4 regions of the Carnobacterium sp. CS13 genome follow, and region 1 is predicted to be linked to each of the others. Evidence: a T-box and tRNA genes for the amino acid it is inferred to sense, from the RefSeq annotation. Region 1 holds a T-box; the other regions hold tRNA genes.
What was found. The T-box of region 1 lies ahead of serS (serine--tRNA ligase). A T-box ahead of a tRNA ligase gene usually reads a tRNA of that ligase, here a tRNA-Ser.

Region 1 (4,017 bases):
ACGAAGATAAAAAGCAGATAGGAGCTAGAGGTTATATTACACCTCCAGCTCCCTTTTGACCTGCTAGTTTTTTTTACGAATTTCTGTTACGCCACCCATATAAGGGAGCAGAACTTCCGGAATTTTAACGGATCCATCTGCTTGCTGGTAATTTTCCAAAATAGCAGCAACGGTACGTCCAACTGCCAAACCAGAACCGTTCAATGTGTGCACGTAGTCTAATTTTTCTGTTGCTGTATTCCGGTAGCGGATTTTAGCACGGCGCGCTTGGAAAGCTTCAGTATTTGAACATGAACTGATTTCTCGGTAAACATCTTGAGTAGGGATCCAAACTTCTAAATCATATGTTTTAGCAGCTGAAAAACCCATATCTCCTGTACATAATGCCAATACACGATACGGCAAATCTAATTTTTGTAAAACAGACTCTGCATCTTGAGTCATTTTTTCCAACTCATCATAAGAGTTTTCTGGCTTGCTGAATTTCACCATTTCAACTTTATGGAATTGATGCAGACGGATCAACCCACGAGTGTCGCGTCCAGCACTGCCTGCTTCTGATCTAAATGAAGGGCTCATTGCTGTAAAGTAAACAGGCAGTTGTTCTTCTTTCATGATTTCACCACGGTAGTAATTTGTTAAAGGAACTTCCGCTGTCGGAATAAGCGTTAAATCTGTTCCTTCAATTTGAAACACATCTTCTTTAAATTTAGGGAACTGACCGGTACCGAACATAGATTCACTATTCACTAAATAAGGTGTGATCATTTCAGTATAGCCGTGTTCTTCCGTATGCAGATTCAACATGAAATTGTAAACAGCCCGTTCCAACCGGGCGCCTAAACCTTTGTAATAAAGGAAACGGCTCCCGGATACTTTTGAACCCCGCTCAAAATCCAGAATGTCTAAGTCTTCGCCAATTTCCCAATGAGCTTTAGTTTCGAAGTCAAAGGTTTTCGGCGTTCCCCATTTGCGGATCTCAACATTATCTTCTTCATCTGCCCCAACGGGTACAGAATGATGAGGCAAATTAGGCAAGCCGGTGGCAATCGCATCGATTTGATTATCGACTTCTGTCACTTGTTCGTCTAAGCCTTTGATCTGATCGCCAACTTCGCGCATCTCACGGATTTTAGCATCAGCATCTTCTTTATTGCGTTTCATAGCAGCGATCGCACTTGAAACTTCATTACGGTATTTTTTTAACTTTTCGGTCTCCACCAATAACTCGCGTCTTTGGCTGTCTAATTGAACAAAGTTTTCTAATACCTCTGGTTTCACTCCTCGTGTAGCAAGTTTCTCCGCTACATTCTCAAAGTCCGTTCTAAGCAATTTTATATCTAACATATTTCTCTTCCTTTCTATTCTTTTCTTTAGGATTTCGAACTTAACCCCTCATTGAACGAGATTCAATCTTTTTCAGAGCAACAAAAAAAGCCATTTCCTCCCTTGGTTCATGGGACGAAATGGCCTCGAAGTTCGCGGTACCACCCAAATTTAGAAACCATCAGACAGACAGATTCTACGCTTTACAACAGATAACGGTCTGGATCCGAAGCAATTTAGGCAAAGCCGTTTCTTCAGTTGGCTTTGGTTCATTGTTTACTTCATGTGACGGATTCAAAAAAACAAACCATCAGTTTCCACCAACCACTGACTCTCTATGCGTTTTATCTCTTTTACTAGCTCACACTACTAACGTTCGACTTATTTAATTGATTTGAGTTTATTCTACCCGATGGCCACTCGCATGTCAATAAAAAAGGAGACCATCAACGGTCTCCTTTTTTATCTAGCCTATTAAGTTAGAAACGAAGCCTTTGATCCAGCGTCCAGCTAGAACGAAGACATTAGCTTTTTCAACAGTTTGAGCTGCAACAACTTCTGCTTCTTCGCCCATATCGCCATTAACATAGCCTAATTCATCGTCTGCTGTTGTTACTTGAACCGTTCCTACTTTGTCAGCTTTTTTTATAGGTGCTGATACTTGGTTTTCTTCATTTAACAACTCTTTTTTAGGTTGGTATGTAACCTTTAAGTTTTCCAAGTCGGTTCCAGTAGGTACGAGTAAGCTGATATCAGAACCAGCGGCTACTTTTACAGTGTCAGCTTTTCCTTTGTTTACAGCTAGAGGTTTGACTTCTTTTATAACATCATTTTTTTGATAAGCTTCTGTTACTTCCCAGTTCGCAAAAGCCCAGTCCATCATCTTATCGGTTTCAACAAACCGTTTGCTCAAATCTTTTTGTCCATCTTTCACGTTCATCACGACAGTAATGATCCGGATATCATTTTCTAGTGCGGTTCCGGTAAAAGTAGCACCGGCAAAATCAGTGGTTCCTGTTTTTAAACCGTCGACGTTTTCACGTTCAGAAATTAAACCTGACAACATCCAGTTCCAGTTTTCCATTTTTATTTCATCCGATGTGCCTTCTTTAAAATTCATTACTGGAATACTTGTTGTTTCTAATACTTCTGGATAAGATTTCAGTAATTGCTGCGCTACAATAGCGATATCGCGAGCAGACATAGCATTTTCGCTGTCTTCGCTGCTGCCAGGATAAAGGTTGCCGTATAAATCGGAATTTGATAATCCTGTGCTGTTGTAAAGTTCGTAGTCTTTAATTCCCCATGATTCTACTTGTTCACGCATCATGTCGACAAATTCAGGTTCACTTCCAGCGATTGCTTCAGCAATCGCTATGGTTGCACCGTTTGCGGAATAAATAGCCATAGCTTGATACAACTCTTCAATTGTATAAGTTTCGTCTTGTCTTAAAGGAACATTGGATAACGAATTGTTCTGACTAACTTTATGTGCATAATCACTGATGGGAATAGTTTGATCCCATGTGATGTCGCCCTTTTCAACGGCTTCAAAAATAATGTATTCTGAAATCATTTTTGTCATCGAAGCAATTCCCAGTTTTTCATCACCGTTTTGATTCAATAACACTTTCCCAGTAGTAGGTTCAATAATAAATGCAGCGGCAGCTTCAATTTCTGGAGCAGCTTCTGCAGCTGAAACGGTCATACTTGCATTAAAAACTGGAAGAACAGTTCCTACCATTAGGGTAATCACAAATGCCAGTCCGAATTTCGTTAATTTTTTCATTCCTTAAATCTCCTCAATAGTTTTCTCTCGATTTTAAATGGACAAAATCCACTCATTGTTCTATGGTAGCGAAATCTCATAAAAAAAACAACCCTCTTTTGGATAATCCCTTAGCAGACAGTTGTTTTTAAATATTGTTTTCTTGCAATTGCTTCACGTGAAACATTTTAATCTTTTTGGGAAGGCTGAGTTAAAGGAAAATGCAAGATAAACTGCGTGAGGTGTTTATCTGATTTTGCGTAAATGCTGCCTCCATGAAGGTCGATAATACTCTGAGCGATCGCTAAGCCTAGCCCTGTTCCGCCGGTTTCTTGCGAACGCGATTCTTCTACACGGTAAAAACGATTAAACAGTTGTTTCAACGATTGAGCAGGAATTGGGCTGCCATCGTTATTAACTGAAATCACGACTTCTTGCCCTACTTTTTCCACTTCAATAAAAACGTGTTGTCCATCGTTTCCATAATTCAAGGCATTAGAGATCAAATTATTGAATACGCGGACGATTTTTTCTGTGTCAGCTTCCATCAGGATCACTTCTTGTTTGCTGACTACTTCAATTTGCATGCCTTTTTTTTCAGCTTCTAATTCAAAATCAGCAGCTAATTGTTCCAATAACTGGACCATATCAAATTCCGTTAAATTTAAAGGCGTTGTTGTTTGACGCACACGTGTGTATTCAAATAAATCTTCTACTAACACTTTCATTTGTTTAGCTTTAACATACGCTGTATGGGTATATTTCAGCAGTTCATCTTCATTTTGATACCGTCTTTCTTCTATTAAACCTAAGTAGCCGATAATAGACGTCAGCGGTGTCCGAATATCGTGACTGACATTAGTGATCAATTCATCTTTGGATTGTTCGATTTTCCGCTCTTCTTCCATTGCCTTAACGGTACT
Region 2 (4,017 bases), 1.1 Mb from region 1:
TTAAAGAGTGCGTAATAGCTCACTAGTCGAGTGACCCTGCGCCGAAAATTTACCGGGGCTAAACATAACACCGAAGCTGTGGATAGAACTTAGGTTCTATGGTAGGAGAGCGTTCTAAGGGCGTCGAAGCTAGACCGTGAGGACTGGTGGAGCGCTTAGAAGTGAGAATGCCGGTATGAGTAGCGAAAGACGGGTGAGAATCCCGTCCACCGAATGACTAAGGTTTCCTGGGGAAGGCTCGTCCTCCCAGGGTTAGTCGGGACCTAAGTCGAGGCCGATAGGCGTAGACGATGGATAACAGGTTGAGATTCCTGTACCCGTTTGTTTTGTTTGAGCAATGGAGGGACACAGTAGGCTAAGGAATACGCACTGTTGGATATGTGCGTCCAAGCAACAAGTCTTGAAGCGAGTCAAATGCTTGCTTCTCTAAGGACAAGTTGTGATGGGGAGGGAAATTAAGTACCGAAGTTCCTGATGTCACACTGTCAAGAAAAGCTTCTAGTGAGAAACAAACGGCCCGTACCGCAAACCGACACAGGTAGTCGAGGAGAGAATCCTAAGGTGTGCGAGTGAACTCTCGTTAAGGAACTCGGCAAAATGACCCCGTAACTTCGGGAGAAGGGGTGCTGACCATTTGGTCAGCCGCAGTGAATAGGCCCAAGCAACTGTTTATCAAAAACACAGGTCTCTGCTAAATCGAAAGATGACGTATAGGGGCTGACGCCTGCCCGGTGCTGGAAGGTTAAGAGGATGGGTTAGCTCTCGAGCGAAGCTCAGAATTGAAGCCCCAGTAAACGGCGGCCGTAACTATAACGGTCCTAAGGTAGCGAAATTCCTTGTCGGGTAAGTTCCGACCCGCACGAAAGGCGTAACGACTTGGGCGCTGTCTCGGCAAGAGACCCGGTGAAATCATAATACCTGTGAAGATGCAGGTTACCCGCGACAAGACGGAAAGACCCCATGGAGCTTTACTGTAGCCTGGTATTGGAACTTTGTGCATCATGTACAGGATAGGTGGGAAGCTGAGAAGCAGGGGCGCCAGCCTCTGTGGAGCTGTCGGTGGGATACCACCCTTGATGTACGGAGTTTCTAACTCGTCGCCCTCATCGGGCGAGAGGACCATGCCAGGTGGGCAGTTTGACTGGGGCGGTCGCCTCCTAAAAGGTAACGGAGGCGCCCAAAGGTTCCCTCAGAATGGTCGGAAATCATTCGTAGAGTGTAAAGGCAGAAGGGAGCTTGACTGCGAGACCTACAAGTCGAGCAGGGACGAAAGTCGGGCTTAGTGATCCGGTGGTTCCGCATGGAAGGGCCATCGCTCAACGGATAAAAGCTACCCTGGGGATAACAGGCTTATCTCCCCCAAGAGTCCACATCGACGGGGAGGTTTGGCACCTCGATGTCGGCTCATCGCATCCTGGGGCTGTAGTCGGTCCCAAGGGTTGGGCTGTTCGCCCATTAAAGCGGTACGCGAGCTGGGTTCAGAACGTCGTGAGACAGTTCGGTCCCTATCCGTCGCGGGCGCAGGAAATTTGAGAGGAGCTGTCCTTAGTACGAGAGGACCGGGATGGACACACCGCTGGTGTACCAGTTGTTCTGCCAAGAGCATCGCTGGGTAGCTATGTGTGGACGGGATAAACGCTGAAAGCATCTAAGCGTGAAGCCCCCCTCAAGATGAGATTTCCCATCACGTAAGTGAGTAAGACCCCTGAGAGATGATCAGGTAGATAGGTTGGAAGTGGAAGTACAGCGATGTATGGAGCGGACCAATACTAATCGGTCGAGGACTTAACCAATTTTTTAAACGGTGTCTTGGTTTCGACACGATGTTGCAAGAGAAAAACACTATCCAGTTTTGAGAGAACACCGTTCTCTTGATGAACCAATGTGCGGTGGTGACGGCAAGAAGGTCACACCTGTTCCCATGCCGAACACAGCAGTTAAGCTTCTTAGCGCCGATGGTAGTGAAGGGTTTCCCTTTGTGAGAGTAGGACGCTGCCGCGCATTGATCATTATTCCGCAATAGCTCAGCTGGTAGAGCGCATGACTGTTAATCATGATGTCGCAGGTTCGAATCCTGCTTGCGGAGTCCATAGATTTCTATGAAAAAGAAACACAAAAGAGAGTGTCGAAGAGCCAACTTGGAGAGTTGTCCGAGCGGCCGAAGGAGCATGATTGGAAATCATGTAGGCGGTGCACACTGTCTCAAGGGTTCGAATCCCTTACTCTCCGTTTCAAAATTGCGTTTCGGCCCGTTGGTCAAGTGGTTAAGACACCGCCCTTTCACGGCGGTATCACGGGTTCGAATCCCGTACGGGTCATGAGTCATTTAGGAGGTTTAGCTCAGCTGGGAGAGCATCTGCCTTACAAGCAGAGGGTCAGCGGTTCGATCCCGTTAACCTCCATTGAACAATTTTATAACGGTCTCGTGGTGTAGGGGTTAACATGTCTGCCTGTCACGCAGAAGATCGCGGGTTCGATTCCCGTCGAGACCGCCATTTTTTTAATACAAGCATTACGGAACCGAAAGGTTCGATTATGGCCTGGTAGCTCAGTTGGTAGAGCACTTGATTGAAGCTCAAGGTGTCGGCAGTTCGATTCTGTCCCAGGCCACCATTTTTTTCAACTGGAGGGGTAGCGAAGTGGCTAAACGCGGCGGACTGTAAATCCGCTCCTTCGGGTTCGGCAGTTCGAATCTGCCCCCCTCCACCATTTTTTTTTAAAACCCATCTAAACTGATAGGGATATAGTTTAAAGGTAGAACAATGGTCTCCAAAACCATTAGTGTGGGTTCAATTCCTACTATCCCTGCCATTTTTATATTTAACCTTTTACATTACGGCGATTGTGGCGAAGTGGTTAACGCACCGGATTGTGGTTCCGGCATACGTGGGTTCGATCCCCATCAGTCGCCTTTTTCATTTATGGGCTATAGCCAAGCGGTAAGGCAAGGGACTTTGACTCCCTTATGCGTTGGTTCGAATCCAGCTAGCCCAGTTTTTTAGAATAACCCAACACTCAATTTTAAAGATGGCGGTATAGCCAAGTGGTAAGGCAGAGGTCTGCAAAACCTTCATCACCGGTTCAAATCCGGTTACCGCCTTATCTAATGAATTGCCTGTTGTCAGCATCCTGCCGGCGTGGCGGAATTGGTAGACGCGCTGGACTCAAAATCCTGTGCCCGCGAGGGCGTGCCGGTTCGATTCCGGCCGCCGGTATCCTAAAAGCTCCAACAGTCTTCGGACTGTCGGGGCTTTTTTATTTGTTCTATAAAGTACTGTTACACGTACGTATGAATGATAATGACAATTAGGTGCAGAACCAAATATTTTTATTCAGCTGAACAAAAATATATCCGCTAAAGCACCTATAGTATTAAACAAATAGTTTTCCTTCTTAAGTCCTTACTTAATGGCTAACTATATCATAGAATGATATAGTTGAGATGTTAAATACCTATTTGAAGGACTCTATATAGCAATCAAACATAGGAGGAAAATGTATGGAAATTCGTGTCTTGCGCTATTTTTTAGCTGTTGCACAAGAGGAGAGTATTTCAGCAGCAGCTCAGTTGTTGCATCTTTCCCAACCGACACTTTCCAGACAGCTTAAGGAACTGGAAGAAGAGTTAGGCATTATTTTATTTATTCGCGGCAACAGAAAAATAAGTTTGACAGAAGAAGGAGTATATTTAGTTAATCGAGCAAAAGAGATTTTGTCCTTGGTAGATAAAACAACTTTAAACCTTAAAGAAGCAGAAGTTGTTAGCGGCGATATTTATATCGGTGGCGGTGAAAGTAAGGCAATGAGGCTGATCGCCAAAATAAGCAAAGAGTTAATGGATGAGTATCCTGAAGTTCGTATTCATCTATATAGCGGCAATGCGGACGAATTGGCGGAAAAATTAGATAATGGGTTATTAGATTTCGGGATTGTGATCGATCCTGCAGATAAACAAAAATATGATGCTATCCGCTTGCCTGATAGAGATATATGGGGACTTTTGATGCAAGACAGCAG
Region 3 (4,017 bases), 1.1 Mb from region 1:
GTTTTTTCAAAGACCCCTGATAAACAGCCTCTCTTACGATTACAGCTAACTTAGCGTCTTCATCTTTATTATTCCCTACGATTCTTCGGGCAGCTGCCGTTCTCCCAACCACTGCTCCTCCGTTTTCGACTAAAACTTTTGCATCTTTAGGCAAATCCAATTTTTCCGTATATTTTACTGGTAAGTCCGTTACGATGGTACCTGGCGCATCAAGCGCTAATTCGTATGCTTCATCTAGACTCGTTACATTTTTCACATTATTGCCGTACATAGAGGTCTCGATTACTGCTCGTAAAGGGGAAAAAAAAGGATTATCTTTTCTAATTTCTGACTTTTGAAACGTTTCTCTGGTTGACATGCGATCCTCTCCTTATTTCATTAGTAGTTGTCTGTTCAAAAAAAGCCGCAACAGCAATAAAGCTAACTGGTAATAAGAAAAAGCTGATTTCCTCCTTTCTTTAGATTCAACAATTAGAGCGGCATCGGTTGAAGCGCTTCCATTACTCGCTCTTATCATAGCAAACAACATCAAAAAATTGCAATAAAAAAGTACATTAAAACAACGAATCCTTTTTCATATCTTTTAAAGTCTTTCTTCTCTACGCCATACGGTCTTTCGATAGCGCTTTTGTTTGCTCTACAATAACCGGATCAAAACGACAAAAAAATCCCCAACAAACCGAAGATTGTTAGAGACTTTAGGATACCGGCGGCCGGAATCGAACCGGCACGCCCTCGCGGGCACAGGATTTTGAGTCCAGCGCGTCTACCAATTCCGCCACGCCGGCAGGATGCTGACAACAGGCAATTCATTAGATAAGGCGGTAACCGGATTTGAACCGGTGATGAAGGTTTTGCAGACCTCTGCCTTACCACTTGGCTATACCGCCATCTTTAAAATTGAGTGTTGGGTTATTCTAAAAAACTGGGCTAGCTGGATTCGAACCAACGCATAAGGGAGTCAAAGTCCCTTGCCTTACCGCTTGGCTATAGCCCATAAATGAAAAAGGCGACTGATGGGGATCGAACCCACGTATGCCGGAACCACAATCCGGTGCGTTAACCACTTCGCCACAATCGCCGTAATGTAAAAGGTTAAATATAAAAATGGCAGGGATAGTAGGAATTGAACCCACACTAATGGTTTTGGAGACCATTGTTCTACCTTTAAACTATATCCCTATCAGTTTAGATGGGTTTTAAAAAAAAATGGTGGAGGGGGGCAGATTCGAACTGCCGAACCCGAAGGAGCGGATTTACAGTCCGCCGCGTTTAGCCACTTCGCTACCCCTCCAGTTGAAAAAAATGGTGGCCTGGGACAGAATCGAACTGCCGACACCTTGAGCTTCAATCAAGTGCTCTACCAACTGAGCTACCAGGCCATAATCGAACCTTTCGGTTCCGTAATGCTTGTATTAAAAAAATGGCGGTCTCGACGGGAATCGAACCCGCGATCTTCTGCGTGACAGGCAGACATGTTAACCCCTACACCACGAGACCGTTATAAAATTGTTCAATGGAGGTTAACGGGATCGAACCGCTGACCCTCTGCTTGTAAGGCAGATGCTCTCCCAGCTGAGCTAAACCTCCTAAATGACTCATGACCCGTACGGGATTCGAACCCGTGATACCGCCGTGAAAGGGCGGTGTCTTAACCACTTGACCAACGGGCCGAAACGCAATTTTGAAACGGAGAGTAAGGGATTCGAACCCTTGAGACAGTGTGCACCGCCTACATGATTTCCAATCATGCTCCTTCGGCCGCTCGGACAACTCTCCAAGTTGGCTCTTCGACACTCTCTTTTGTGTTTCTTTTTCATAGAAATCTATGGACTCCGCAAGCAGGATTCGAACCTGCGACATCATGATTAACAGTCATGCGCTCTACCAGCTGAGCTATTGCGGAATAATGATCAATGCGCGGCAGCGTCCTACTCTCACAAAGGGAAACCCTTCACTACCATCGGCGCTAAGAAGCTTAACTGCTGTGTTCGGCATGGGAACAGGTGTGACCTTCTTGCCGTCACCACCGCACATTGGTTCATCAAGAGAACGGTGTTCTCTCAAAACTGGATAGTGTTTTTCTCTTGCAACATCGTGTCGAAACCAAGACACCGTTTAAAAAATTGGTTAAGTCCTCGACCGATTAGTATTGGTCCGCTCCATACATCGCTGTACTTCCACTTCCAACCTATCTACCTGATCATCTCTCAGGGGTCTTACTCACTTACGTGATGGGAAATCTCATCTTGAGGGGGGCTTCACGCTTAGATGCTTTCAGCGTTTATCCCGTCCACACATAGCTACCCAGCGATGCTCTTGGCAGAACAACTGGTACACCAGCGGTGTGTCCATCCCGGTCCTCTCGTACTAAGGACAGCTCCTCTCAAATTTCCTGCGCCCGCGACGGATAGGGACCGAACTGTCTCACGACGTTCTGAACCCAGCTCGCGTACCGCTTTAATGGGCGAACAGCCCAACCCTTGGGACCGACTACAGCCCCAGGATGCGATGAGCCGACATCGAGGTGCCAAACCTCCCCGTCGATGTGGACTCTTGGGGGAGATAAGCCTGTTATCCCCAGGGTAGCTTTTATCCGTTGAGCGATGGCCCTTCCATGCGGAACCACCGGATCACTAAGCCCGACTTTCGTCCCTGCTCGACTTGTAGGTCTCGCAGTCAAGCTCCCTTCTGCCTTTACACTCTACGAATGATTTCCGACCATTCTGAGGGAACCTTTGGGCGCCTCCGTTACCTTTTAGGAGGCGACCGCCCCAGTCAAACTGCCCACCTGGCATGGTCCTCTCGCCCGATGAGGGCGACGAGTTAGAAACTCCGTACATCAAGGGTGGTATCCCACCGACAGCTCCACAGAGGCTGGCGCCCCTGCTTCTCAGCTTCCCACCTATCCTGTACATGATGCACAAAGTTCCAATACCAGGCTACAGTAAAGCTCCATGGGGTCTTTCCGTCTTGTCGCGGGTAACCTGCATCTTCACAGGTATTATGATTTCACCGGGTCTCTTGCCGAGACAGCGCCCAAGTCGTTACGCCTTTCGTGCGGGTCGGAACTTACCCGACAAGGAATTTCGCTACCTTAGGACCGTTATAGTTACGGCCGCCGTTTACTGGGGCTTCAATTCTGAGCTTCGCTCGAGAGCTAACCCATCCTCTTAACCTTCCAGCACCGGGCAGGCGTCAGCCCCTATACGTCATCTTTCGATTTAGCAGAGACCTGTGTTTTTGATAAACAGTTGCTTGGGCCTATTCACTGCGGCTGACCAAATGGTCAGCACCCCTTCTCCCGAAGTTACGGGGTCATTTTGCCGAGTTCCTTAACGAGAGTTCACTCGCACACCTTAGGATTCTCTCCTCGACTACCTGTGTCGGTTTGCGGTACGGGCCGTTTGTTTCTCACTAGAAGCTTTTCTTGACAGTGTGACATCAGGAACTTCGGTACTTAATTTCCCTCCCCATCACAACTTGTCCTTAGAGAAGCAAGCATTTGACTCGCTTCAAGACTTGTTGCTTGGACGCACATATCCAACAGTGCGTATTCCTTAGCCTACTGTGTCCCTCCATTGCTCAAACAAAACAAACGGGTACAGGAATCTCAACCTGTTATCCATCGTCTACGCCTATCGGCCTCGACTTAGGTCCCGACTAACCCTGGGAGGACGAGCCTTCCCCAGGAAACCTTAGTCATTCGGTGGACGGGATTCTCACCCGTCTTTCGCTACTCATACCGGCATTCTCACTTCTAAGCGCTCCACCAGTCCTCACGGTCTAGCTTCGACGCCCTTAGAACGCTCTCCTACCATAGAACCTAAGTTCTATCCACAGCTTCGGTGTTATGTTTAGCCCCGGTAAATTTTCGGCGCAGGGTCACTCGACTAGTGAGCTATTACGCACTCTTTAAATGATGGCTGCTTCTGAGCCAACATCCTAGTTGTCTAAGCAACCCCACATCCTTTTCCACTTAACATAAACTTTGGGACCTTAGCTGGTGGTCTGGGC
Region 4 (4,017 bases), 600 kb from region 1:
GGGCAGTTTGACTGGGGCGGTCGCCTCCTAAAGAGTAACGGAGGCGCCCAAAGGTTCCCTCAGAATGGTTGGAAATCATTCGTAGAGTGTAAAGGCAGAAGGGAGCTTGACTGCGAGACCTACAAGTCGAGCAGGGACGAAAGTCGGGCTTAGTGATCCGGTGGTTCCGCATGGAAGGGCCATCGCTCAACGGATAAAAGCTACCCTGGGGATAACAGGCTTATCTCCCCCAAGAGTCCACATCGACGGGGAGGTTTGGCACCTCGATGTCGGCTCATCGCATCCTGGGGCTGTAGTCGGTCCCAAGGGTTGGGCTGTTCGCCCATTAAAGCGGTACGCGAGCTGGGTTCAGAACGTCGTGAGACAGTTCGGTCCCTATCCGTCGCGGGCGCAGGAAATTTGAGAGGAGCTGTCCTTAGTACGAGAGGACCGGGATGGACACACCGCTGGTGTACCAGTTGTTCTGCCAAGAGCATCGCTGGGTAGCTATGTGTGGACGGGATAAACGCTGAAAGCATCTAAGCGTGAAGCCCCCCTCAAGATGAGATTTCCCATCACGTAAGTGAGTAAGACCCCTGAGAGATGATCAGGTAGATAGGTTGGAAGTGGAAGTACAGCGATGTATGGAGCGGACCAATACTAATCGGTCGAGGACTTAACCAATTTTTTAAACGGTGTCTTGGTTTCGACACGATGTTGCAAGAGAAAAACACTATCCAGTTTTGAGAGAACACCGTTCTCTTGATGAAAAAATGTGCGGTGGTGACGGCAAGAAGGTCACACCTGTTCCCATGCCGAACACAGCAGTTAAGCTTCTTAGCGCCGATGGTAGTGAAGGGTTTCCCTTTGTGAGAGTAGGACGCTGCCGCGCATTGATTCATTAAATTTAATTTATCCCATGGAGGTTTAGCTCAGCTGGGAGAGCATCTGCCTTACAAGCAGAGGGTCAGCGGTTCGATCCCGTTAACCTCCACCATGAGTCATTAGCTCAGTTGGTAGAGCATCTGACTTTTAATCAGAGGGTCGCAGGTTCGAATCCTGCATGACTCATAACTAAACATCTATGATGGATAGTTATGCTACGCTTAGCGGGTGTGGCGGAATTGGCAGACGCACTAGATTTAGGATCTAGCGTCGAGAGACGTGGGGGTTCAAGTCCCTTCACCCGCACCATTTATTCTTTTTACTGTATTAGCCGGCTTAGCTCAGTTGGTAGAGCATCTGATTTGTAATCAGAGGGTCGAGGGTTCAACTCCTTTAGCCGGCACCATTTGCGGAAGTAGTTCAGTGGTAGAACGCCACCTTGCCAAGGTGGAGGTCGCGGGTTCGAACCCCGTCTTCCGCTTACTAGACCAACTAGTAAGCAAGATTTGAAAAAATCATTGCTTGTTCTAAATGCCGGGGTGGCGGAACAGGTAGACGCACAGGACTTAAAATCCTGCGGTGAGTGATCACCGTGCCGGTTCGATTCCGGCCCTCGGCACCATTATTCAGCACCCATAGCTCAATTGGATAGAGTACCTGACTACGAATCAGGCGGTTAGAGGTTCGACTCCTCTTGGGTGCATTCCATTTTACATAATCAAGAATGGAAATACCAGATTTCAACATACGGGAAGTAGCTCAGCTTGGTAGAGCACTTGGTTTGGGACCAAGGGGTCGCAGGTTCGAATCCTGTCTTCCCGATTTAAAATGTTGGGGCCTTAGCTCAGCTGGGAGAGCGCCTGCCTTGCACGCAGGAGGTCAGCGGTTCGATCCCGCTAGGCTCCACTTTTAAGTTTTTAATTATTAGATATTTTGGCGGTGTAGCTCAGCTGGCTAGAGCGTCCGGTTCATACCCGGGAGGTCGGGGGTTCGATCCCCTTCGCCGCTATTACAATTGAAAGAGCTTGGACCTTTAGCTCAGTTGGTTAGAGCAGACGGCTCATAACCGTCCGGTCGCAGGTTCGAGTCCTGCAAGGTCCATTAGTCGTATCTTTTATGATTGATTACCTTGTATACATTATAACGGAGGATTACCCAAGTCTGGCTGAAGGGAACGGTCTTGAAAACCGTCAGGTGTGTAAAAGCACGCAAGAGTTCGAATCTCTTATCCTCCTTATCTTCATTTTTTATTCTTATTATCGCGGGGTGGAGCAGTTGGCAGCTCGTCGGGCTCATAACCCGAAGGTCACAGGTTCAAATCCTGTCCCCGCAATTATTATCATAGAACGCATATGATAAATAAATAGTACAATGCAAAAAAAGGTCTCGTGGTGTAGGGGTTAACATGTCTGCCTGTCACGCAGAAGATCGCGGGTTCGATTCCCGTCGAGACCGTTTTTGCGGGTGTAGTTTAGTGGTAAAACCACAGCCTTCCAAGCTGTTGATGCGAGTTCGATTCTCGTCACCCGCTTTTTTTATGGGCCTATAGCTCAGCTGGTTAGAGCGCACGCCTGATAAGCGTGAGGTCGATGGTTCGAGTCCATTTAGGCCCATTGAAATATATATTTTAGTTATTGGATTTGGGGAAGTACTCAAGAGGCTCAAGAGGCGCCCCTGCTAAGGGTGTAGGTCGCTAACGCGGCGCGAGGGTTCGAATCCCTCCTTCTCCGTTTTTAATATTTGAAACAAGGCCCGTTGGTCAAGTGGTTAAGACACCGCCCTTTCACGGCGGTATCACGGGTTCGAATCCCGTACGGGTCATAGCAATGAATTGCTTATAATTGAATGCAGTAAGTTGTTATAACAGTTGGAATTATGGAGGATTACCCAAGTCTGGCTGAAGGGAACGGTCTTGAAAACCGTCAGGTGTGTAAAAGCACGCAAGAGTTCGAATCTCTTATCCTCCTTATCTTCATTTTTTATTCTTATTATCGCGGGGTGGAGCAGTTGGCAGCTCGTCGGGCTCATAACCCGAAGGTCACAGGTTCAAATCCTGTCCCCGCAATTATTATCATAGAACATATATGATAAATAAATAGTACAATGCAAAAAGGTCTCGTGGTGTAGGGGTTAACATGTCTGCCTGTCACGCAGAAGATCGCGGGTTCGATTCCCGTCGAGACCGTTAATTGAATACTATGGCCCGGTAGCTCAGTTGGTAGAGCACTTGATTGAAGCTCAAGGTGTCGGCAGTTCGATTCTGTCCCGGGCCATTATTTATGCGGGTGTAGTTTAGTGGTAAAACCACAGCCTTCCAAGCTGTTGATGCGAGTTCGATTCTCGTCACCCGCTTTTTTTTTATGGGCCTATAGCTCAGCTGGTTAGAGCGCACGCCTGATAAGCGTGAGGTCGATGGTTCGAGTCCATTTAGGCCCATTAAATAAAAAATTACATTTTTGTACATAAGGCCCGTTGGTCAAGTGGTTAAGACACCGCCCTTTCACGGCGGTATCACGGGTTCGAATCCCGTACGGGTCATCTGAATATACTATAACTCCTAGCCTTTCAATAAGGTTGAGGAGTTTTTTTGTATTTGTAATTTGTACTGTTAGAAGAAAAAATAAAGCCCCCGCGTAACTAAAACGGGGTCTTTATTCGTCCATTTAGTGAATGAAAAAGCGCGTGCTGATAATACAGGCAAATAAAAACAAATACAGTAAGGAATAGAGGGATAACTGTTTGAGTGTATTCGTATTCTTTTTAACAGCTTTAGTTGGATCATAAGATTGTATAGCTGTCCATGCAGCCGGCATACTTAAAAGGAGCAAACAAGTAAAGTATGAAAAAGAAGGCCACAACATTAGAAAACTGCTGAAGTAGAGAAGAACAAGCACACTGTTCAACGCAAGATAAGTCGTCCGGTCAGTGAAGAGTTCATTAGTCGTAACAGAAACTAATGGTTTTAAAGACGTTTGATACTTGCCTAGTTCTACAAATAAAGCCAACAGTACTAAAGGAATACTCCACAAGAAAAGTGTGTTCGGAATAAACAACACTTGAATGGAAAAACTGATATAAGTCATGATGGCCCCTTTAAAGACAGCTTGCATAGCGATAGAAAACCACGCTAGTCCTATTTTGATTAAGTAAAAT

Region 2: it has a tRNA-Ser gene. The T-box ahead of serS (serine--tRNA ligase) is inferred to sense a tRNA for this amino acid. The anticodon was not compared.
Region 3: it has a tRNA-Ser gene. The T-box ahead of serS (serine--tRNA ligase) is inferred to sense a tRNA for this amino acid. The anticodon was not compared.
Region 4: it has a tRNA-Ser gene. The T-box ahead of serS (serine--tRNA ligase) is inferred to sense a tRNA for this amino acid. The anticodon was not compared.

Annotation. Positions count from the first base shown of each region.
Region 1 covers NZ_CP067364.1:2,529,027-2,533,043, forward strand. Annotated here, with positions in the region: gene serS (serine--tRNA ligase) at 64-1,347, opposite strand; T-box leader at 1,455-1,705, opposite strand; gene JHE06_RS11980 (serine hydrolase) at 1,793-3,115, opposite strand; gene JHE06_RS11985 (sensor histidine kinase) at 3,283-4,017, opposite strand, start outside.
Region 2 covers NZ_CP067364.1:1,422,794-1,426,810, reverse strand. Annotated here, with positions in the region: rRNA gene JHE06_RS06980 (23S ribosomal RNA) at 1-1,793, shown strand, start outside; rRNA gene rrf (5S ribosomal RNA) at 1,886-2,001, shown strand; tRNA gene JHE06_RS06970 (tRNA-Asn) at 2,014-2,086, shown strand; tRNA gene JHE06_RS06965 (tRNA-Ser) at 2,141-2,229, shown strand; tRNA gene JHE06_RS06960 (tRNA-Glu) at 2,247-2,318, shown strand; tRNA gene JHE06_RS06955 (tRNA-Val) at 2,330-2,402, shown strand; tRNA gene JHE06_RS06950 (tRNA-Asp) at 2,420-2,495, shown strand; tRNA gene JHE06_RS06945 (tRNA-Phe) at 2,538-2,613, shown strand; tRNA gene JHE06_RS06940 (tRNA-Tyr) at 2,626-2,709, shown strand; tRNA gene JHE06_RS06935 (tRNA-Trp) at 2,738-2,811, shown strand; tRNA gene JHE06_RS06930 (tRNA-His) at 2,839-2,911, shown strand; tRNA gene JHE06_RS06925 (tRNA-Gln) at 2,923-2,994, shown strand; tRNA gene JHE06_RS06920 (tRNA-Cys) at 3,030-3,100, shown strand; tRNA gene JHE06_RS06915 (tRNA-Leu) at 3,132-3,215, shown strand; gene JHE06_RS06910 (LysR family transcriptional regulator) at 3,500-4,017, shown strand, end outside.
Region 3 covers NZ_CP067364.1:1,407,759-1,411,775, forward strand. Annotated here, with positions in the region: gene JHE06_RS06805 (phosphoenolpyruvate carboxykinase (ATP)) at 1-358, opposite strand, end outside; tRNA gene JHE06_RS06810 (tRNA-Leu) at 705-788, opposite strand; tRNA gene JHE06_RS06815 (tRNA-Cys) at 820-890, opposite strand; tRNA gene JHE06_RS06820 (tRNA-Gln) at 926-997, opposite strand; tRNA gene JHE06_RS06825 (tRNA-His) at 1,009-1,081, opposite strand; tRNA gene JHE06_RS06830 (tRNA-Trp) at 1,109-1,182, opposite strand; tRNA gene JHE06_RS06835 (tRNA-Tyr) at 1,211-1,294, opposite strand; tRNA gene JHE06_RS06840 (tRNA-Phe) at 1,307-1,382, opposite strand; tRNA gene JHE06_RS06845 (tRNA-Asp) at 1,425-1,500, opposite strand; tRNA gene JHE06_RS06850 (tRNA-Val) at 1,518-1,590, opposite strand; tRNA gene JHE06_RS06855 (tRNA-Glu) at 1,602-1,673, opposite strand; tRNA gene JHE06_RS06860 (tRNA-Ser) at 1,691-1,779, opposite strand; tRNA gene JHE06_RS06865 (tRNA-Asn) at 1,834-1,906, opposite strand; rRNA gene rrf (5S ribosomal RNA) at 1,919-2,034, opposite strand; rRNA gene JHE06_RS06875 (23S ribosomal RNA) at 2,127-4,017, opposite strand, start outside.
Region 4 covers NZ_CP067364.1:563,151-567,167, forward strand. Annotated here, with positions in the region: rRNA gene JHE06_RS02715 (23S ribosomal RNA) at 1-663, shown strand, start outside; rRNA gene rrf (5S ribosomal RNA) at 756-871, shown strand; tRNA gene JHE06_RS02725 (tRNA-Val) at 901-976, shown strand; tRNA gene JHE06_RS02730 (tRNA-Lys) at 978-1,050, shown strand; tRNA gene JHE06_RS02735 (tRNA-Leu) at 1,089-1,173, shown strand; tRNA gene JHE06_RS02740 (tRNA-Thr) at 1,195-1,270, shown strand; tRNA gene JHE06_RS02745 (tRNA-Gly) at 1,274-1,345, shown strand; tRNA gene JHE06_RS02750 (tRNA-Leu) at 1,398-1,486, shown strand; tRNA gene JHE06_RS02755 (tRNA-Arg) at 1,494-1,567, shown strand; tRNA gene JHE06_RS02760 (tRNA-Pro) at 1,613-1,686, shown strand; tRNA gene JHE06_RS02765 (tRNA-Ala) at 1,698-1,770, shown strand; tRNA gene JHE06_RS02770 (tRNA-Met) at 1,800-1,873, shown strand; tRNA gene JHE06_RS02775 (tRNA-Ile) at 1,892-1,965, shown strand; tRNA gene JHE06_RS02780 (tRNA-Ser) at 2,010-2,099, shown strand; tRNA gene JHE06_RS02785 (tRNA-Met) at 2,125-2,197, shown strand; tRNA gene JHE06_RS02790 (tRNA-Asp) at 2,247-2,319, shown strand; tRNA gene JHE06_RS02795 (tRNA-Gly) at 2,325-2,395, shown strand; tRNA gene JHE06_RS02800 (tRNA-Ile) at 2,404-2,477, shown strand; tRNA gene JHE06_RS02805 (tRNA-Ser) at 2,507-2,594, shown strand; tRNA gene JHE06_RS02810 (tRNA-Glu) at 2,614-2,685, shown strand; tRNA gene JHE06_RS02815 (tRNA-Ser) at 2,742-2,831, shown strand; tRNA gene JHE06_RS02820 (tRNA-Met) at 2,857-2,929, shown strand; tRNA gene JHE06_RS02825 (tRNA-Asp) at 2,977-3,049, shown strand; tRNA gene JHE06_RS02830 (tRNA-Phe) at 3,065-3,137, shown strand; tRNA gene JHE06_RS02835 (tRNA-Gly) at 3,146-3,216, shown strand; tRNA gene JHE06_RS02840 (tRNA-Ile) at 3,227-3,300, shown strand; tRNA gene JHE06_RS02845 (tRNA-Glu) at 3,331-3,402, shown strand; gene JHE06_RS02850 (hypothetical protein) at 3,528-4,017, opposite strand, start outside.